DNA from 4 places in the Novosphingobium sp. DS6-6 genome. Region 3 is predicted to be linked to each of the others. Evidence: predicted binding sites of a transcription regulator. Region 3 holds the regulator's gene; each other region holds the start of a gene.

Region 1 (5,324 bases), on a different contig from region 3:
CGCACCACCGGTGATGGCGCGCGCGTAGGCTGGCCGGTTTCCACCGACAAAGAGCGCTGCGCCCCGTCGCTCCGGTAAAGCGTCAGGACAAAGCGCCGGCCGCCCAACCGGCGCTGCTCCATCTGTGCGGCCACCTGGCGCAAGAGATCCTCGGCCACGTCCAGCACATCGTCGGTGCGGGCGATGGGTTCGGCAAAGCGCGCTTCGGCTGCGATCGGCGCCTGGGCCTGGCGCGGGGCGAGCGGCGCGGCCACGTCTCCCATCACCTGGCGCAACCGCAACACCACGCTTTCGCCAAAGCGCGCGGCCAGGGCCTGGGGCGGGCGGGCCGCCAGATCGCCCAGGCGCCTGAGCCCGGCACGGCGCAGCGCCGTCGTGGCTTCCTCGGCCAGATCCAGCGCGGCCACGGGCAGGGCGGGCACGTCTTCGGCGCGGCGTTGTGCCGGGCTGCCATGACGGGCCAGGGCACGGGCGGCCGCCGGATTGCCGGCCAGGGCATGGACCGTGGCAAGCCCGGCCAGTTTCGCCGCCCGCGCCGCCATCGCCGTTTCCGAGCCGAACAGATGCGCGCAGCCGCTGATATCCAGCAGCAGGCCGTCAGGGGGATCGGTCATTACATTGGGCGTCAGGGCATGCATGGCTGCGGCCAGGCGTTCCAGCAAGGCTGCATCTCCCGCCGGATCGTGGGGCAGGGTGAACAGATCGGGGCAGCGCGCGCGGGCATCGGCCAGGCCCATGCCGCGCGCCAGGCCATGGCTGGCGGCATCGCGCTCCACCGCCGCCAGGCGCAGGGCCTGCCCGCTGCGCGCCACCAGGGCCAGCGGCGCCCCTTCAGGCAGCGTAGCCGCCAGCCCCGGATGGCTCCTTGCCCGCTCGCAGGGCAGCCATGGGAACCACAGGGCCAGGTAACGCCGCTCTGCCGGGATCCGTTTTGCCTTCGCTGTTGCCGATGCTGCCTGTGGCGTCACGGAATCGGCCATGGTCTTCATCCCATTGCAAGTGCCACCTCTGCCCTGCCGGCCCACCGCGCCAGCGCAGGGCCTCTACCGCAAGAGCGGGAAGGCCGGGCGGGCGCACTTGCGCACCAGGCGGCGCCTCCAGCGGCATGGAAGCCGCGCTCGCCACCTGCCAGCGGGTATGCGCGGCGCTGGACTGAACCGGCGCGGCGTGGCGCAAGAGGACCACCGGTGTCTGCGTGCGTTCGGCCGCCAGCACGAAGCGCCGGCTCGCCGTCAGGTCATAGCTCTTGAGCGGCCCTTCGCTTTCCAGCACCACCAGCGCGAGGCCAGGGCAGCGCGCGGCTTCCAGCCCGGCGCGCAGCAGGGCGGCGGCATCGCCCGCTTCCACCAGCAGCAAGTCGGCTGGATCGATGCCAAGGTGCGCCAGCCCTTCGCCATAAAGCCCCAGCGGCTGACGCAAGGCCCCGCGTATCACCAGCACCGGCCCTGCGCGATTCGCCGCGCCCAGCCCCAGGGCAAAGGCGAGCGGCGCCACGCGATCATCACCTTGTCCATGCACTTCATGGACTTGGCCGGGTGCCAGCACCGGCACGGGGCGGCGAAGCGCCGGGCGCAAACGCCATGCAGGCGAGGAAAGGATCGAAGCGGAACACGTTTCCATGTTCCCTTTATGTTCTAAATTCTCCGCGCTGTCGAGGCTGGCCGTTGGAACAGGGGGAGGAAAGTCCCGTTATCATTACCGATATGAAAAATGCGCCACAAGCCTTTGCTCGTGGCGCATTTTCCATCACTTCATCGTCGGGATCACGAAGCTCTGGTCCACCACGGCGGCGCCGGTTGCCGGCCAGCGCTGGGTCACCGTCTTGGTGCGGGTATAGAAGCGCACGCCGTCCATGCCGTACTGGTTGAGATCGCCAAAGCCCGAGCGCTTCCACCCGCCGAAGCTGTGATAGGCGACCGGCACCGGGATCGGCACGTTGATCCCCACCATGCCTACTTCCACCTTTGCAGCGAAATTGCGCGCGGCGGCGCCATTGCGGGTGAACATCGCCACGCCATTGCCATAGGAATGATCGGTCGCCAGCGCGATGGCTTCATCCACGTCCTGCGCGCGCACGATCTGCAGCACGGGGCCGAAGATCTCTTCCTGATAGCTGCGCATCTGCGGCGTCACCCGGTCGAACAGGGTAGGTGCCAGGAAATAGCCGTTCTCATAACCCTGGAGCGAGAAACCGCGGCCATCGACTACCAGTTCGGCGCCTTCGTCCACGCCCATCTGGATATAGCTTTCGATCCGGGCCTTGTGCTGCGCGGTCACCACCGGGCCGTAATGAGCCGCTTCGTCGGTCGAGATGCCGACCTTGAGACCGGCGATCCCGTCGATCAGGCGGCTACGCAGTTCCTCGGCCGTCTTGTCGCCCACCGGCACCACCACCGGCAGGGCCATGCAGCGTTCGCCGGCCGAGCCATAGGCCGCACCCAGAATGTCGCTGACCACCTGGTCGAAATCGGCATCGGGCAGCACGATGCCGTGGTTCTTGGCCCCGCCCATGCACTGCATGCGCTTGCCCGCCTGCGCGCCGCGCTGATAGACATAGTTGGCGATGTCGGATGAACCGACAAAGCTGACGGCCTTGATGCCAGGATGATCGAGAATGGCATCGACAGCCACCTTGTCACCCTGCACGACGTTGAACAGGCCAACCGGGCCGCCCGCCTCGATGAACAGTTCCGCCAGCATGACCGGCACCGAAGGATCGCGTTCCGAAGGCTTGAGAATGAAGGCGTTGCCCGTGGCAAGGGCCGGGCCGCACATCCACAGCGGGATCATCGCCGGGAAATTGAACGGCGTGATGCCCGCAACGACGCCCAATGGCTGGCGCATCGAGAACACGTCGATCCCCGGGCCGGCGCCTTCGGTATATTCGCCCTTGAGCAGATGGGGGATGGCGCAGACGAACTCGATCACTTCCAGCCCGCGCTGCACATCGCCCTTGGCATCGGCGATCACTTTGCCGTGCTCGGCCGAAAGGGCACGGGCCAGCTTGTCCATGTCACGCTCGATCAGGCGCTTGAATTCGAACATCACGCGGGCGCGGCGCTGCGGATTGAGCGCAGCCCATTGCGGCTGCACCGAGGCCGAAAGGGCCACGGCCTGATCGACATCGGCCTCGCTGGCCAAGCCGACTTCGGCCTGGACTTCGCCGGTATTGGGATCGAAAACCGCGCTTTTGCGGCCCGATGTGGCGGCAACGGCGGACCCGTTCAGGAAATGATCGATCTGACGCATAGCAACTCTCCCGCAGGACATGTGATGCCCTTTTGTAGAACGTGCGCAAATATCATGATACAGGCATTTTTGCCAAACAGGCCGTGCAAATTTACAGGGACGTCATGCGTATTCGCCAATGGGATGATCTGAGGATATTTCTGGAAGTGGCGCGCCATGGCCGCCTGAGTGCCGCCGCGCGTTCGCTGGGTCTTGATCATTCCACGGTCTCGCGCCGGCTCGATGGGCTGGAAAGCGGGCTTGGCGCGCGACTGGTCGATCGCTCGCCCAACGGGGCGCGGCTGACCGAGGCGGGCCGCGCGCTGATGCTGCATGCCGAACGGATAGAGGCCGAAACCCATGCGGCCGACAGCGCGCTGGGCGGCGTGGATACCGAACTGACCGGTACCGTCCGCGTGGCGACGCCGGCCGCTTTCGGCACGTATCTGGTGGCGCCGCGCATTGCCGCCTTCATGGCCCGGCACCCGCGCATCGAACTGGAACTGGCGCCCGAAACCCGCGCCGTCAGCCTGTCGCAGCGCGAGGCAGACCTGGCCGTCACACTCAAGCGTCCGCCGCGCGGACGGCTCTATGCCCGGCAACTGGCGCCCTTTACCGTGGGATTCTATGCAGCACCCGCCTATCTGGAACAGTACGGCATGCCGCAAGGCGTCGATGATCTCGCCCGGCACCGGCTGATTTCCTATATCGACGATCTGATCGACTGGCCCGAGTTGCGCTATCTCGATGAAGTGGCGCCGGGGCTGCATGCGCAATTCCGCTGCACCTCGGCCACGGTGCAACTGGCCGCCGTGCAGGCGGGGGGCGGCATCGGCCTGCTGCATACCTTTGCCGCCGACGGCCTGGCGGGCCTGGTGCGGGTTCTTCCCGATCTGGTGGCACAGCGTGCCTATTGGCTGGTGGTGCATGCCGAACTGCGCCGCCTGCCGCGCGTGCGGGCGGTGGCCGAATTCCTGGAAGAGGCGGCCCATGCCGCGGCGCCCACGGCAAAATAACCGGCCCCGGGGCAGACAAGCCCGGGCCGCGTTCCTATCTTGCCCGCACGACCTTTCGCCGGAGCGTACCTTGACCGATATCGCCACGATCGACACCGTCTTTCCCTTGCTTGCCCCGCATGACCAGCCGCGGTTCGCCGCGATCCGGCCAGACGATATCGTGCCGGCCATCACTGCCGCGATTGCCGATCACCGCGATGCCATGGCGCACTGCGTGGCGCGTGCCGGCGATCCGGCCATGCTGGCGTTCAAGGAAGAGGCCGATCGCCGCATCGGCGAGGCATGGACCGTGGTCGGCCATCTCCTGGCCGTGACCAACACGCCGGAATTGCGCGCCGCCCATGCAGAGGCGCAGCCGCTGATCGCCGCGCACTTTGCTGCCGTTGGCCAGGACCGTGCCCTGTACGACGCGATCCGCGCGATTGATCCGGCAGCGCTCGACCGGCTCGCCGCGCGCGCCCGCGAGCTGGCCCTGCGCGATTTCGAGCTTTCCGGCGTCGCGCTGGACGGGGACGAGGCCCGTGCCTTTGCCGAAAACCAGGTGGAGCAGGGGCGCCTGGCAACCGAATATGCCAATGCCGTGATGGACGCAACGGAGGCCTGGAGCCTGCACATCACCGATCCTGCACGCCTGGCCGGAATGCCCGCGGCAGACCTGGCCGGCATGGCCGCCGCTGCCCGTGCCAAGGGACACGCGGATGGCTGGCTGATCACGCTGCACGCGCCAGTGGTGGTGGCTGTGCTGACTTATGCGCAGGATCGCGCGCTGCGACACGAGGTGCAGCGCGCCTATGCCACGCGCGCATCCGATCAGGGGCCCAATGCCGGGCAGTTCGACAATGGTCCGCGCATGGCGGCCTTGCTGGCGCTGCGCGCCAGGGCCGCGCAGCTCTTGGGCCAGGGCGATGCCGCCAGCCTATCGCTGGCCACCAAGATGGCGCAAAGCCCGGCGGCGGTGGAAGAATTCCTGATCGACCTGGCAGAGCGCGCCCGGCCTTTGGCCCAGGCCGAACTGGCCGACCTTGCCGCATTTGCCCGCAGCGAGCTTGGCATCGATGCGCTCGAGCCATGGGACATGGG
Region 2 (5,324 bases), on a different contig from region 3:
CCCGGCTGGTGGCGGTGCGCCGCCAGTTGGAAAGCCAGCCGCCGGACGTGACGCGATGACCCGCCCTGCCTTGCCGCTTGTCCTGTGCGCCGCGCTGCTGGTGCTGTTTCCCGTGAGCCTGCTTGCCGGCCAGGTGTGGATCGATCCGTTCGATCCGGCAGGGGCCAATGCCACGGCGATCCTGGCAGAGCTGCGCCTGCCGCGCGCCGTCCTCGCGCTGGTCGTGGGGGCGGGGCTGGGCGGGGCGGGGGCCGCCATGCAGGGGTATCTGCGCAACCCGCTGGCCGATCCCGGCCTGTTCGGCGTGGCACCGCTGGCTGCGCTGGGCGCGGTGCTGGCCCTGTTCACCGGCTTTGCCGTGCAGCCTTTCGTGCTCCCGGTCATGGCGCTCGCCGGCGCCGCCGGAGGCATGGTGCTGCTGGCGCTGATCGCCTCCGGCCCGCGCACGGGGCTTGCCGGCGGCATCGTGCTGTTCACACTGGCGGGGATGATGCTTTCCAGCCTGGCCGGCGCGCTCACCAGCCTGGCCATCAGCCTTGCGCCCAATCCTTTTGCGCTGAGCGAGATCGTTACGTGGCTGATGGGCGCGCTTACCGATCGCAGCTGGTACGATGTAGCGCTCGCCGCGCCGCTGACGGCCCTTGGGCTGGGGCTGTTGTGGCGTGCCGGGCCCTTGCTCGATGCGTTGACTCTGGGGGAACTGGCGGCGCGGTCGCTGGGGCTCGATCCGGCCGCGTTGCGCTGGATGATCGTGTTCGGCGTCGGGCTGGTGGTCGGGGCCGGGGTGGCCGCCGCCGGCGTCATCGGCTTTGTCGGACTGATGGTGCCGCATATCGTGCGCCCGTTCACCGATCGTCGCCCGTCCAGTCTGCTGTTGCCCAGCGCCCTTGCCGGCGCGCTGCTGCTGCTGGTGGCCGATGCCCTGTGCCGCAGCCTGCCCCTCGCGGCGGGGGAACTCCGCCTCGGCATTGCGCTCAGCCTGCTGGGTGGGCCGTTTTTCCTGCACCTGCTGCTTCGCCTGCGGCGCGGTCTTGCATAAAGGACGCCGCGATGGAACTTCGTGCCGATGCCGTGACCGTGACGGGGCGCCTGGATAATGTGCGGGAAGGTCTGCTGCCCGGGCGCGTCACCGCGATCTGCGGCCCGAACGGGGCGGGAAAGACCACGCTGCTGGCCGCGCTGGCCGGGTTGCTTGCGCCTGATGCCGGGCAGGTCTGCCTGGGCGGGCGCCGGCTCGATGCCATTGCCCCGCGTGAGCGGGCCATGGCCATCGGCTATCTCCCGCAGGCGGGCGAAGTGGCGTGGAACGTGACGGTGGAAACACTGGTGCGGCTGGGCCGCCTGCCCCACCGTGCGTCTGCCGCGGACGATGCCGCCGCTGTGGCCGCGGCGCTCGACGCGCTCGATCTGAACGCGCTGGCCGGGCGTGAGATCGGCACGCTCTCGGGGGGCGAGCGCGCCCGCGCGCTTCTGGCGCGGGTGCTTGCCGGCGCGCCGCGCTGGGTCCTGGCCGACGAGCCACTGGCCGCGCTCGATCTGGCGCATCAACAGGCCCTGCTGGCGCATTTTCGCCGCCTGGCGGGGCAGGGCGCGGGCGTTGCCCTCGTGCTGCACGATCTGGCCTTGGCGATGAACCACGCCGATCACGTCATCGTGCTCGATCGGGGTGTGGTGGCGGCGAGTGGCGCGCCGGGCGTCGCGCTGGCCGAGCCGGTGCTGCTGCGGGTGTGGGGCGTGACCGCGCGATGGGTGGGGGAAGGGCGCACCCGGGCGCTTGCCATCGGCTGATCCGCTTCCCACTTTCGGGCTTCCTATCCTGCCCGGTCCTGCCCCGTCCTTCCCTGCCCGCGGGGGCGTCTTGCGCCAGGCTGGCCGCGCTGTCACAGCCTTGCGTGAATCGAACAAATCTGGAACATTGCCCGTCATGTCGACCGCTCCCCTCCCTGTCCGCAGCGCGCTCACCACTTTGTCCGTGCGTGGTGCGCGCGAACACAATCTCAAGGGGATCGATGTCGATCTGCCCCGTGACAGCCTGATCGTCATCACCGGGCTGTCGGGATCCGGCAAGTCCAGCCTGGCATTCGATACGATCTATGCCGAAGGGCAGCGCCGCTATGTCGAATCGCTTTCGGCCTATGCGCGCCAGTTCCTCGAAATGATGCAGAAGCCCGATGTGGAGCATATCGACGGCCTCTCCCCCGCCATTTCGATCGAACAGAAGACCACCAGCCGCAACCCGCGCTCCACCGTGGCCACGGTGACGGAGATCTACGACTACATGCGCCTGCTGTGGGCGCGGATCGGCGTTCCCTATTCCCCGGCCACCGGCCTGCCGATCAGCGCGCAGACCGTGAGCCAGATGGTCGACCGGGTGATGGCGCTGCCCGAAGGCACGCGGGCCTATCTGCTGGCGCCGGTGGTGCGCGGGCGCAAGGGCGAATATCGCAAGGAACTGGCCGAATGGCAGAAGGCCGGCTATACCCGCGTACGCATCGATGGAACGCTCCATGCCATCGAGGATGCGCCTGCGCTCGACAAGAAATACAAGCACGACATCGAAGTCGTGGTCGATCGCATCGCGGTGAAGGACGGCATACAGACCCGCCTTGCCGACAGTTTCGAGCAGGCGCTCAAGCTGGCCGACGGGCTCGTCTATATCGATCTTGCCGATACGACCGTGGCCGCGCTCAATGGCGAGGCGCCGGACAGGAAAGGCGCGAAAGGGCAGCTCAAGGGCGCCGGCCTGCCCGACAACCGCATCGTCTTTTCCGAAAAGTTCGCCTGCCCGGTATCCGGCTTCACGCTCGATGCGCTCGAACCGCGGCTGTTTTCGTTCAATGCGCCGCAGGGTGCCTGCCCCGCCTGCGACGGGCTGGGCGAAAAGCTGCTGTTCGATCCGCAATTGGTGGTTCCCAACGAGCATCTCAGCCTCAAACAGGGCGCCATTGTGCCCTGGGCCAAGTCCAACCCGCCCAGCCCCTATTACATGCAGGTACTGGCCAGCCTGGCCGAGCATTTCGGTTTCAGTCTGAATACGCCGTGGGAGGCGCTGCCCGCCGAAGTGAAAATCGTGGTCCTTCACGGTACAGCGGGCAAGGCGGTGCCGCTGACGTTCATCGACGGCAAGAAAAGCTATACTGTTTCCAAGGCGTTCGAAGGGGTGATCGGCAATCTCAACCGCCGCATGTTGCAGACCGAAAGCGCCTGGATGCGCGAGGAACTGGGCAAGTTCCAGACGGCGCAGCCCTGCGAAACCTGCAACGGCGCGCGTCTGAAGCCCGAGGCCTTGAGCGTGAAAGTGGCCGGCAGCGACATTTCGGCCGCCACGCGCCTTTCGGTCAGCGATGCGCTGGCCTGGTTCGCCGGGCTTGATGACAAGCTGACCGGCCAGCAGCGCCAGATCGCCAAAGCCATTCTCAAGGAAATCAACGAGCGCCTGGGCTTCCTCAACAACGTGGGGCTCGATTATCTCAATCTCGATCGCACCTCGGGCACGCTTTCGGGCGGGGAATCGCAGCGCATCCGCCTGGCCAGTCAGATCGGCTCGGGCCTTTCGGGCGTGCTCTACGTGCTCGACGAACCCTCGATCGGCCTGCACCAGCGCGACAACGACCGCCTGCTCGAAACGCTCAAGCGCTTGCGCGATCTGGGCAACACGGTGATCGTGGTGGAACACGACGAGGATGCGATCCGCGCGGCGGACTGGATTGTCGATCTCGGGCCGGGGGCGGGCGTACACGGTGGGCAGATCGTGGCCCAGGGCACGCTGGACGACATCCTGGCCAGCGCGGACAGCCTCACCGGCCAGTATCTGACTGGCGCACGCCGGATCGAAGTGCCGGCAAAGCGCCGCAAGGGCAATGGCCTGTCCCTGGTGGTGGAAGGCGCGCGAACCAACAATCTCAAGAACGTGACCGCGAAAATTCCGCTCGGCACGTTCTGCTGCATCACCGGGGTTTCCGGTTCGGGCAAATCGAGCCTGACGATCGACACGCTGCAGGCCGGCGCGGCACGCGCGCTGAATGGCGCGCGGGTGGTAGCCGGCGCGCACGATGCGATCCGCGGCCTCGAACACTGCGACAAGGTGATCGAGATCGACCAGTCGCCCATCGGCCGCACCCCGCGCTCCAACCCGGCCACCTACACCGGCTCGTTCACCCTGATCCGTGACTGGTTCGCAGGGCTTCCCGAAGCGCAGGCGCGCGGCTACAAGCCAGGGCGTTTCAGCTTCAACGTCAAGGGCGGGCGGTGCGAGGCCTGCCAGGGCGATGGCCTGATCAAGATCGAAATGCACTTCCTGCCCGATGTTTACGTGACGTGCGAGGAATGCGGCGGCAAGCGCTACAACCGCGAGACGCTGGAAGTGAAGTTCAAGGGCCATTCCATTGCCGACGTGCTCGACATGACGATCGAGGACGCGGTGGAATTCTTCAAGGCCGTACCCCCGATCCGCGATCGCATGGCGATGCTCGATGAAGTGGGGCTGGGCTATGTCAAAGTGGGCCAGCAGGCCACCACGCTTTCGGGCGGGGAAGCGCAGCGCGTGAAGCTGGCCAAGGAGCTCGCCCGCCGCTCCACCGGCCGAACGCTCTACATTCTCGACGAACCCACCACCGGCCTGCATTTCGAAGACGTGCGCAAGCTTCTCGAAGTGCTCCACCGCCTGGTGGAGCAGGGCAACAGCGTGGTGGTGATCGAACACAACCTGGATGTGATCAAGACCGCCGACTGGATCATCGACATGGGCCCCGAGGGCGGCGTGCGCGGCGGCGATGTGGTCGCCGCGGGCACGCCGGAGCAGGTGGCCAAGAACAGGGCCAGCTTCACGGGGCAATACCTGGCGCCGCTGTTGAAACGGTGAGGCGTTTCCGCGATATGGATGCAAACATCCCAGATTGACGGGGGCTGGGATTTTGCTGTCGTTTCCAGACCCGCGAGCGTTCGAACCGCTGGCTCAGTCAAGGCTCAGGCGGGGGCCGGCGACCCTGCCGGCCGTAGCTACTCGGTCTCGACGAGCTGGCGGACGCGGAACAGCAAGGTGCAAACGATCAATGCGACCAAGCCAAGCACGATGCAGAAGACGACGACGCCGTGCCACCCGCCATGCGTCCAAGCGATACCACCCGCGGAGCCCAGCACGCTAGAACCCATATAGTAGAAGAACAGATACCAAGCGGCCGCCTGCCCTCGCGCAGCCTTGCCCCTATGCCCCACCCAGGCGCTGGCGACCGAGTGCGCGCCGAAAAAGCCAATGGTCACTACTGCGATACCCGCTATCACCAGCCAGAGCGGCGCAGCGGCGGTGAGAGCTACGCCCCCGATAA
Region 3 (5,324 bases):
GGCAATGGGGGCAATGGCCTGCGTCGCCACGGGCCTCAGGCTCCGGTCGCGGTCTGTGGAAAGGGAATGACGTGATCGGCCAGCGGCTGTGTTCCACCCAGGATGCCGAGCAGCTTGGCCTTGAGCGAATGCGTCAGTTCACCGCGCGCGCCGCGGGCAATGCCGATGCGTTCCTGCGCCGCGATGCGGCCGCCATCGAGCACGAGAATGCGATCGGCCAGCGCCACGGCCTCGTCCACATCATGCGTGACCATCAGCACCGCGCAGCCATGCGCGCGCCATAACGCCAGCACCAGTTCGTGCATGCGCAGGCGGGTCAGCGCGTCGAGCGCGGCGAAAGGCTCGTCGAGCAGCAGCAGTTCCGGTTCGCGCACCAGCGCGCGCGCCAGGGCAACGCGTTGCGCTTCGCCGCCCGACAGCGTCAGCGGCCAGGCATCCAAGCGATGGCCAAGGCCCACTTCCTTGAGCGCGTGCTGCGCGCGGGCGCGAATATCCGCGCCTTTCAGGCCCAGCGCGACATTGCGCCAGACCTTTTTCCACGGCAGCAGGCGCGCATCCTGAAAGACCACCGCGCGCGCCGCGGGAACCGACACGTCCTGCCCCTCGGCGCCGTCGAGCCCGGCCAGCGTGCGCAGCAGCGTGGTCTTGCCCGAGCCCGAGCGGCCGAGCAGCGCGACGAACTCGCCGGGCTGGATCGTCAGTTCCAGCCCTTCGATCACGGTCACGTCGCCGAACCGGCGGGTGAAGTTCGACAGGCGGACGATGGGCCGGGCCGCGGGTGCGGGAACTGCATCTTGGGCAAGGAACCGGAGGCGGGCGTCCATGGGTCTTACTCCTTGAAGCGACAGGGGGAAGGCGGGCCGGTCAGGCTTTGACCAGGGAGGGGCGCCAGACGAGCGCGCGGCGCTCGATCGTGCGGACCAGCGCATCGGCACCCAGACCCAGCACGGCGTAGACCATCAGGCACACCACGATGATGTCGGTGCGCAGGAAATCGCGGGCATTGTTGATGAGATAGCCAAGCCCGGCCGAGGCGTTTATCTGTTCGGCCACTACCAGAACGAGGATGGCTAGAGACAGCGAATAGCGCAGGCCGACCAGCAATGCAGGCAGGGCGCCGGGCAGGATGACATGCCAGATCAGTTCAGCCTGGCCGAGGCCGAAGCTGCGCGCCCCTTCCAGCAGGCGCACATCGACCCCGCGAATGCCGCTGTAGAGGTTGAGATAGACCGGGAACATCGATGCAAAGGCGATCAGGGCAACCTTGGGAGTTTCGCCGATGCCGAACCAGACGATGAACAACGGCGTGAGCGCCAGCGTGGGGATCGTGCGCTTGATCTGCATGATGGGATCGACCATCGCCTCGCCCTGGCGTGAAAGTCCGGCCAGCAAGGCCAGAACCACGCCCACGGATACGCCGATCGCCAGGCCGAACCCCACCCGCCAGAACGAAACCAGAAGGTTCTGCGGCAATTCGCCGGAAACGAGCATGGTCCACAAAGTGGCGATCACGGCCGATGGCGCGGCCAGCGTGCGTTCGGGGATGATTCCGGAACGCGATGCAAGCTCCCACGCGCCCAGCAGGCCGAGCGGGGACGACCAGCGCGAGCGGCCGAGCCGCCCGATCAGGGCAGGCGGTGCAATGCGGACGGAAACGCGGTTGGGCATGGTGGCAGACCTGAATGGCGGAATCTTGCTGACAGCAGAACCTGCATTGTCTATTCAATCAATTGAGTTTTGATCCCCATTCATTTGCAGCGCTCATAGATGGCGGCCAAGCGAAGCATTTCGGCGGGGAACCGCGCCGACAAACACTTCCTTTAGCATTTTAAATGTCTACTATTTTGATAGATAAAATAGGTGGCTGTAGCTGTGAGGAATTGCCTGCCCTTTCCAACTTGCCCGCCCCTTCCAACTTGTCCGATGGTGCCTCATGCCGGTCAACCTGCCCACCAACCTGCTGCGCAGCTTCGTTGCCATCGTCGATACCGGTTCGATGCTCAACGCCTCGGAAAAGGTGTTCGTCACCCAGTCGGCACTCAGCCTGCAGATCAAGCGCCTGGAAGAACTGCTGCAGCAGGCGCTGTTCCACCGTGATGGCCGGCGTCTTACTTTGACTCCGGCGGGCGAACTCATGCTCGATTACGCGCGCAAGGTATTGACGTTGCATGACGAAGCCGTCGCGGCGGTGAGCGCTGGCCAATACAACGGCCCGGCGCGGATCGGGATGGTGCAGGATTTCGCCGAGCTGCTGCTTTCGGGCCTGCTGGCGCAGTTTGCCGAACTGCATCCCGAGGCGCAGATCTATTCGCGCATCGCGGGTACGGCCGAACTGCTCGGCCAGCTCGAGCGGCGCCAGCTTGACATCGTGCTGGGTTATGGTCTGCCCAGCGACGAAAACGCCGTGGCCACGGCCGACATGGCCTGGTTCGGCGAGGCGGGCCTTGCCGGGCGCGAAGTTATTCCGCTGGCCGTGCTCGAGCAGCCCTGCCGCTTCCGCGAGGCGGCGATCCGCGCGCTGGAGGATATCGGCCGCACTTATCGCATCACCGTGGAAACGCCCAACCTGACGACCCTGCGCGCGGCAGTGCAGGCCGGGCTGGGGCTGACCGTGCGCACGCCGCTGTTTTTGCCCGATGCCCTGCTCGACAGTGGCCCGCTGCCCGCGCTCCCGCGTGTCTCGTGCATTCTCCAGACCGCCGGCGCGCTCGATGCTGCCACGGCGCGGCTCGCCGAACTGGCGCGGCAAACCGTGGCCACGCTGTAGTATTGCAAAGTCTCATGCATGGCGGCGCTGATCTCGATGGTCGGCACAAAGCGGCAGGTCTAGCGGTCGAAGCGGAACCTCAGCACAGGAATGCGATCATGACCCAGCCCGCTAGCCTTGCCCAACGCTTTGCCGATCTTGCCGCCGAGCGCGCGCGGACCTGGGCGCCCGAGCAGCTGGCCCGCAATGCCGAACAGCGGCGCCTGCTGGTGGAACGGCATGATCCGTCTCGCCACCCGGCGCCCGGCACGCGGCTGGCGCCATTCCGCCTGGTGGACGCGCAAGGGGAGACGCAGGACAGCGACGCCCTCCTTGCGGATGGCCCCGCCGTGCTGATCTTCTTCCGCTTTGGCGGCTGCCCGGCCTGCAACATCGCGTTGCCCTATTATGACGAGGCCTTGCGGCCCAGGCTCGACGCGGCGGGTATTCGCCTTCTGGCCGTCAGCCCGCAGATCCCGGTCGATACGGGGCCGAAAGAGCGCCATGGCCTGCGTTTCCCCACGTTTGCCGATCCCGGTTATGCCCTGGCGCGGCAGCTCGGTATCACGTTCTTTCCCGATGACCAGCCGGCGGTGGCCCCGGGCGCGCCGTGGATCGGGGCGACGCTGGGCACGCATAGTTATGAGATGACTCAGCCGGCCGTGGCGATCGTGGCGCCCGATCGCACTTTGCGCTTCCTTGCGGTAAGCCCCGACTGGCTCGACCGGCCAGAGGCCGAGACCATCCTGGCGCAGCTACCCGAGACACGGATAGACGTGGCCGCGACCGCAGGCTGAACGGCGCGGCGCGGGGTGGCGAGCGTTCCGGACGGCCCGCTGCCCATCGCGGCGGCCGGAAGGCCAGCCCGTGGGAAAGCCTGCCGGTGCCCGTGAGAAGGCCTGTCAGTGATAACGGCGCAGAAGGCCTGCCAGCTTGCCTTGCACTTCCACTTCGTTGGGCGCGTAGAATTGCGGATCATGGGCCGCATTGGCCGGATCGAGGCGGATCATGCCCTTCTCGCGGTGGAGATACTTGAGCGTCGCTTCCTCGCCGCGCACCAGCGCAACGACGATCTCGCCATCGCGCGCGGTACTGGTGCGCCGCACGAGAGCATAATCGCCATCGAGAATGCCGGCCTCGATCATGGAATCGCCTGAAACTTCGAGCGCATAGTGCTCGCCGGAACCGAGCAGCGCCGCCGGCACGGGCAGGACGCCCGACCCTTCCAGCGCTTCGATCGGGGCGCCAGCGGCAATGCGGCCGTGCAGCGGAATCTCGATCACGTCGTTCGCCGCGGCGGGGATCGGGTGACCGGTGTTGGCCGGGGCAAGCGCCGGGCGTGGCATGGTGGCGCGCGGGGCGGCCTTGGTGGCCAGGCTTTCAGGCTCGCGGATCACTTCCAGCGCCCGCGCGCGGTTTGGCAGGCGGCGGATAAAGCCCCGTTCCTCAAGCGCGGAGATCAGGCGGTGGACGCCGGACTTGGACTTGAGATCGAGCGCTTCCTTCATCTCCTCGAACGAGGGGGAAATGCCGGACTCATCAAGCCGCGTCTGGATGAATGAGAGCAGTTCGTGCTGCTTGCGCGTAAGCATCCGCAAGTCTCCTCTAGCGAACGAATGCGGAACGAATAAGCAACCAAACCGAACCCGTCAAGCAAATCCGCCAAAATCGAGCAGATAGACCGGAACGGGCGTTCCCTGCGGTTGCGGGGCCACGCCGGCTTCGCGCTTGACCAGGCAGTTGGCGCGGGCGATAGGGCTGATGGCACCGGAATCCTGCAGCGGATCGAGCGTCACCGTCACGCCGTCCCATCGCGCGCGCAGGAATTCGGTGCGGCCGCCGCCGGCGGGCATGGGCCGGGCAAGCGGGGCGTCAAACGGCATGGCGAGTGGCTGGGCCGCGCCCAGCGCCGCCCGCAGCAGTGGCAGCATGAACAGATGCGCGGTAACGAATGCCGAGGCGGGGTTGCCTGGCAGCCCGAGAATGATCTGCGGCACTCCCGTCATCCCGGCCGGGCGATGGCCCACCAGCAACGGTTTGCCGGGCTTGATCGCCACGCGCCAGAAATCGATCTGCGCCCCCGCGGCTTCGAGCGCAGGGCGGACGAGATCGTGATCGCCCACCGAAGCACCGCCACTGGTCACCACCACATCGGCATCGCGTACGGCGTCGAGCACAGCGGCGAGCCGGGCAAGGTCATCGGGCACAGGGCCGATCCGCTGCACGTCGACCGGCAAGGCGGCCGCCATGGCCGCCAGCATCGGGCCGTTGCTGGCCGGGATCTGGTGCGGCAGCGGGGCGTGCCCCGGCGCGGCCAGTTCGTCGCCGCTGTCGATGATCGCCAGGCGCAGGCGGCGGTGCACCGCCACGTGGCCATGCCCGGCGGCCAGGGCCAGTGCGATCTGCGCCGGTCCCAGCCGCGTGCCGGTGGCGAGCAGCAGGTCATGCGCGGCAAAATCCATGCCCGCGGGGCGAATATGCCGCGACGGCGGATCGGGCGGCACCCCCTGCAGTGTGAGCAGATCACCGTTGCGCGCCGTGTCTTCCTGCAGAAGCACGCAATCGGCGCCGGCGGGCA
Region 4 (5,324 bases), on a different contig from region 3:
AGGCGCCGACGGCGATGATTTCGCGGCCGTTGTAGTGACCGCAAGCGTTGCACAGCATGTGCGGACGCTTGAGTTCACCGCAGTTGGAGCATTCGTGGAACGCTTCGGCCGTCAGCGCATCGTGGCTGCGGCGCATGCCCCGGCGGGACGGGGTGGTCTTTCTCTTGGGGACGGCCATTGCGGCACCTGTTCCTGAAAATTACAACGATTGCGGGCGCGATAGGGAAAACCGTGCCCCCACACAACCCCGCATCTCGCGACGAGGAGTTCATGCGGTTTCCGTTCCGGACGAAAGCGGGTGGACCGGTATCGCCTATCACGGGCGAAGGCGCGCCTATACGGATTTTCTGCCGCTTTGCAAGTATCGGCTCGCTGGTTTACCAGCATGCCGGGGCCGGCTGCGCGACAGGTGCAAAGGCCCGTGCATGACGAGAGAGGGATAGACGAACATGGCGACCATTCTGCCCATAACCCTGACGGCTTCCGGTGCTGCGGCGATTATCAATATCTGGCTGATGATCCGCATCGGCAAGGTCCGCCGCGATGCCGGCGTGTTCATGGGCGATGGCGGCCATCCCGCGCTGATCGCCCGCATGCGCGCCCAGGCCAATTTCATCGAAAGCGCACCGATCATCCTGATCCTGACAGCCGCGATCGAACTGGCCCGCCCGGGCAGCCCGTGGTTGCTGGGCGTACTGGCAGTCTACCTGCTGGGCCGCGTCGGACATGGCCTGGGCATGGACGGCGGTGCGCTGGGCAAACTGCGCATGGTCGGCGCGATCAGCACGCTGCTGATCCTGCTGGGGCTCGCGATCTGGGCGATCGTGATCGCAACCGGCGCCTGACGTTCGGCATCAAGCCGAATGAATCAAGCCAGGGCCGCGTCACCGACATAAGGGTTGGTGGCGCGTTCCTGGCCGAACGTGCTGTGCGGGCCATGGCCGGGGATGAACGTCACATCGTTTCCCAGCGGCCAGAGCCGCCCGGTGATCGAAGCGATCAGATCGTCGAAATTGCCCAGCGGAAAATCCCAACGGCCGATCCCGCCTTGAAACAGCACGTCGCCCACCAGGGCAAAGCGTGACGGCGCATGAAAGAACACGACATGGCCCGGCGTATGTCCCGGGCAATGCACCACGTCGAGCGTCAGATTGCCGACCGTTACCGTATCGCCGTTTTCGAGCCAGCGCGTGGGCGTGAAAATCTCGGCCGGAACGCCCCAGCGGCCGCTATCGTCGGCCAGCCTGGCGATCCAGAACATGTCGGCCTCGTGCGGCCCCTCGATCGGCACGCCCAGATCGCGCGAAAGCTGGGCCGTGCCGCCGCAGTGATCGAGGTGACCGTGCGTCACCAGCAGCTTTTCCACGGTGACCCCAGCCTTGGCGATCAAGGCCTTGATCCGTTCGAGATCGCCACCCGGATCGACCACGGCCGCCTTCATCGTGGCAGTGCACCACAACAGCGTGCAATTCTGCTGCAACGGGGTGACGGGCAGGATCGCCACTTTCATCGGCGGCTGGCTGGCGGCGGTTGCTTGGCTCATGCCTCTGAAATGGCCAGCACGGGATCAAATGGCAAGCGCCGAACACGTCAGATCTTGCCGCCTTTCCACACGACGCGGCCCACCACGTCCACATCGTCCATCGGCCGTTCCATGCGCGGATAGGCTGGATTGTCACTGATCACGCGGATCATTCCAGCTGCGCCCGCCTCTAGCCGCTTGACCAGCAGCACATCGTCCACCCGGATCACGTGAATGCCGGCGCGCAGCGGGCGGGGCGTGCGATCGACCAGGATTTCGTCGCTGTCGCGCAGCGTCGGCTCCATCGAATCGCCTTCCACCTCGATCACGCTGAGCATGGCGGGATCGAGACCCTGCGCCTTGAGCCAGCGACTGGAAAAGCGCAGCCGACCGACGGGCACTTCGTCATTAGTCATCGCGCCCGGCCCGGCCGACGCGCCCAGCGCCAGACGGGGGATGTCTGCCCATTCGGGCAGCGCGCGCGGCGCTGCCAAGGCCCCGGCTTCGGCACGAAAGGGCGCGGCCATGACCGCATCCCGATCGGGCGCGCCCAGTTCGGCCTCGTCCACATCGAAAAATCGCGCCAGCATGTGCCGGTCGCTTTCTTCCAGCTTGCGTGGCGAACCCTTGCGCACGAACTGCTGCAGATAGCTGGCATTGCGCCCGATCAGGCCCGACAAGGCGGCCAGCGAAACCCCCCGCGCAGCGGCCAGTTCGACCAGTCGCGCCCGTGCCGGATCGAGCGTTTCAGAGCTGCCTGCGTCAGCCAGCCCGGTGGGTTCGACGGTTTTCAAAAGCTTTGCCATGACACGTCCAAACTCGAAGGATTTTTCCTAGACATCTAGTCCTATGCCATGCTTATAGGATTTTTATCGGGACTTGTCCATAAGACTGCCCGGAAATCGAGGAAATTTCATGTTTCGATTCAAATCATGGGCTTAACCATCGAAGTCAGCCGGCATCGCCACGCTCATGGCCCGACAGTATCGGAACATTTAGTGAACATTGAAACAGGCAAACATTGAAACAGGCAAACATTGAAACAGGCAGGGGACCTCGTATGCGCCACGATCACGATTATCACGGCCACGCCATTTCATCCGGTTCGCGCCGAATCGGCAGCAGCCTTGCGCCGCGCGTGGTGCGCAGCGTCCTGACGCTGGCCGGGCGCAGCGCGCAACTTGTCGATCATCGCGAGCGGCCCTGGGCCAGCGTCACGTTTTCCGGTGCGCGCCACAGCGTTGTCTTGCGCTACAACGGCTGGGAAGCCTGTGACGACGGCGAGGCGCTGATCGCCGCCCTGCCCGATCACGAATTCACGATCCCCGGCGCGCTGGTGGCCGACGTGACCGTGGTGCGCACCGACGAAGCCGTGCTGCCCGAGCGCACGCTGGAAGTGGAACTGGAACTGTTGCTGCTGGATCAGGGCTGATGGCGCTTGACGCCCGTGCATTGGCCCTGCAACCGTTTCCGGAAAGGGAGTTATGGCATGCATCGGGCGTTATCTATCTGTGCGTTGCGACTGGCTCTGGCGATCGGCATTGCGGCGCCCGCCTTGGGCCAGGACAGCGGTATGCAGGACAGCGGCATGGAAGTGATCGTTACGGCGCAGCGACGCGCAACGGACGATTATTCGGCAGATCGCCCTGCCGTTGGCCTGCGTCGAAGGGCCGATTTTGCCCTCATGCCGGTCACGATTACCGGCGACACGCGTGATGCGGCACAACGTGCCGATGAGATTTATGCCATGCTGAGAAACGCGATTGCCGCTGCCGAAGGGGCGGGCATAAGCCTGGCATATGGCAAAGCCGTGGTGGAACCCGTCACAACTGCCAATTATCGCGGCCTTACGCTCAGGAAATCCGATCGGCCAGATAGCCAGTCCCTTGGCATACTGATCAAGGTGCCCCTTTCCGACAAGGTCGACGCGCGCGCCGCCGAGGCCAGGATAGCCGCCTTCATCAAGGCCGTGAAACCCGTGGGGCGTGCGCTGATGGAAGAAGACGGCAACCTGACACTTTCTGTCGTCGCCCCGGATCAGTATCGTCCGGCCATCGCGCGTGCCGTTGCCGCCGACGCCCATGCGATGAGCGCGGCGTTCGGGTCAGACTATGCCGTCACGGTCGAAGGGCTTAACCGGCCAGTGGAATGGGCGCGGGACGGGCTGACGGGGGTGATGCTGTATATTCCCTATAAACTGACGGTCCTGCCCAAGGATTGACATGCCTGCCGCAAGGCTTGTCCGCTTTCAATCAGTTACCCCAGCCGCCAGTCCCAACCGAGCGGATCGCCGTCCATCGCTTCCACGCCTCGTGCGGCAAGATCGTCGCGCAGGGCGTCGCTTCGGGCAAAGTCCCTGGCCGCGCGGGCTTCCTGGCGGGCGGCGATGACATCGGCGATTTCCGCTTCGGTAATCGTGGCCGATGTCGGCCGCAAGCGCAGATCGGCCCGTTGCAGGACCGGCAGATCGAGGCCGAGTACGCTGTCGAATGCGGCGATGGCCGCCAGTTTCAGCGCCGGATCGATCTTCCTGAGCGCAAGTGCCTCGTCCATCACCGTCAATGCCACGGCCGTGTTGAGATCGTCGCTGATCGCTGCGTCGAAGCGTTCGGCCAGCGGCGCCAGCCTGGCATGGTCCCGCCAGCCCGAAGCATCGACGCCGGGCTCTGCGCCGTCCCTGATCTGCGCCACGGCCATGACCATGCGCTTCAGCCGGGTGAGCGCGGCGCCAAGGCCCTCCCAGGAAAATTCCAACTCGCTGCGATAATGGGCCTGGAGGCACAGGAGGCGATAGGCCAGCGGGTGATAGCCCTTGTCGATGAGGAGCTGCAGCCGCAGGAACTCGCCCGAGGACTTGCTCATCTTGCCCAAGCGTTCGACCAGAAAATTGTTGTGCATCCACATGCGCGCGCCGGAATTGGCCGGGTCCGACAAGCCGCCGGCACAGCAGAACGCCTGGTTCTGGGCGATTTCGTTGGGATGGTGGATTTCGCGATGGTCGATCCCGCCAGTGTGGATGTCGAACGGGAAACCAAGCAACCGCCCGGACATGACCGAGCATTCGAGATGCCAGCCCGGTGCGCCCCGGCCCCAGGGGCTGTCCCATTCCATCTGCCGGGTTTCGCCCGGCGGCGTCTTGCGCCAGATGGCGAAATCGGCCGGATGCCGCTTGCCTTCGACCTGCTCGATCCGCCCTTCCCCTTCCTCGGTCGTGAAGCGGGCCAGGCGGCCATAGTCGGCCACGGTCGAAATGTCGAAATAGAGGCCGCCAGGCAGCTCGTAGCAGTGTTTCCCGGCAATGCTCTTGGCAAATTCGATCATTGCCGGCACATAGTCGGTGGCAATGGACCAGTGCGCGGGCTGGCGAATGTTGAGCGCGGCGACATCAGCCCAATAGGCCTGCGTATAATGCCGCGCGATATCCCAGATCGATTGCGCGTTGGCGCGCGCGGCCCTTTCCAGCTTGTCCTCGCCGGCATCGGCATCGTCGGTAAGATGGCCCACGTCGGTGATGTTGATCACGTGGGTCAGCGCATAGCCTTTCCACGAGAGGGTACGGCCCAGCACGTCGGCAAAGACGTAGGCACGCATGTTGCCGATATGGGGATAGTTATAGACGGTCGGCCCGCAGGTATAGACGCGCGCCTCGCCGGGATGAACCGGCACGAAAGGCTCGGGCTGGCGGGTCAGGCTGTTGAACAGGACGAGCGGAGCGGAAGCGGCAGTCATGCCCCGCGCCTTGCCCCGCATCGGGGCGCAAGGTCAAGGTGAAGCGTCCGGCCCCTGCCATGCCCAGCCTGCC

What was found. The regulator LexA, encoded in region 3, represses DNA repair genes until DNA is damaged. The targets are predictions, from matches to a motif close to GTTCCNCNCTTGTTCT.
Region 1: a site for LexA is predicted at 1,621-1,636, ahead of AC3EDY_RS00925 (ImuA family protein). Genes of this name have one in related genera too.
Region 2: a site for LexA is predicted at 1,899-1,914, ahead of uvrA (excinuclease ABC subunit UvrA). Genes of this name have one in related genera too.
Region 4: a site for LexA is predicted at 2,511-2,526, ahead of AC3EDY_RS10190 (S24 family peptidase). Genes of this name have one in related genera too.

The regions. Positions count from the first base shown of each region.
Region 1 covers NZ_JBYNTS010000001.1:193,578-198,901, reverse strand. Annotated here, with positions in the region: gene AC3EDY_RS00930 (Y-family DNA polymerase) at 1-812, opposite strand, end outside; gene AC3EDY_RS00925 (ImuA family protein) at 832-1,620, opposite strand; gene AC3EDY_RS00920 (CoA-acylating methylmalonate-semialdehyde dehydrogenase) at 1,747-3,249, opposite strand; gene AC3EDY_RS00915 (LysR family transcriptional regulator) at 3,354-4,244, shown strand; gene AC3EDY_RS00910 (M3 family metallopeptidase) at 4,315-5,324, shown strand, end outside.
Region 2 covers NZ_JBYNTS010000004.1:21,651-26,974, reverse strand. Annotated here, with positions in the region: gene AC3EDY_RS06070 (ABC transporter substrate-binding protein) at 1-59, shown strand, start outside; gene AC3EDY_RS06065 (FecCD family ABC transporter permease) at 56-1,039, shown strand; gene AC3EDY_RS06060 (ABC transporter ATP-binding protein) at 1,051-1,788, shown strand; gene uvrA (excinuclease ABC subunit UvrA) at 1,925-4,861, shown strand; gene AC3EDY_RS06050 (MFS transporter) at 4,999-5,324, opposite strand, start outside.
Region 3 covers NZ_JBYNTS010000011.1:43,415-48,738, forward strand. Annotated here, with positions in the region: gene AC3EDY_RS13070 (ABC transporter ATP-binding protein) at 36-824, opposite strand; gene AC3EDY_RS13075 (ABC transporter permease) at 865-1,668, opposite strand; gene AC3EDY_RS13080 (LysR substrate-binding domain-containing protein) at 1,934-2,767, shown strand; gene AC3EDY_RS13085 (peroxiredoxin-like family protein) at 2,866-3,543, shown strand; gene lexA (transcriptional repressor LexA) at 3,649-4,338, opposite strand; gene AC3EDY_RS13095 (molybdopterin molybdotransferase MoeA) at 4,396-5,324, opposite strand, start outside.
Region 4 covers NZ_JBYNTS010000007.1:56,020-61,343, forward strand. Annotated here, with positions in the region: gene rpmF (50S ribosomal protein L32) at 1-178, opposite strand, end outside; gene AC3EDY_RS10180 (MAPEG family protein) at 450-845, shown strand; gene AC3EDY_RS10185 (MBL fold metallo-hydrolase) at 869-1,543, opposite strand; gene AC3EDY_RS10190 (S24 family peptidase) at 1,591-2,328, opposite strand; gene AC3EDY_RS10195 (hypothetical protein) at 2,583-2,954, shown strand; gene AC3EDY_RS10200 (TonB-dependent receptor) at 3,012-3,743, shown strand; gene cysS (cysteine--tRNA ligase) at 3,779-5,251, opposite strand; gene AC3EDY_RS10210 (cryptochrome/photolyase family protein) at 5,285-5,324, opposite strand, start outside.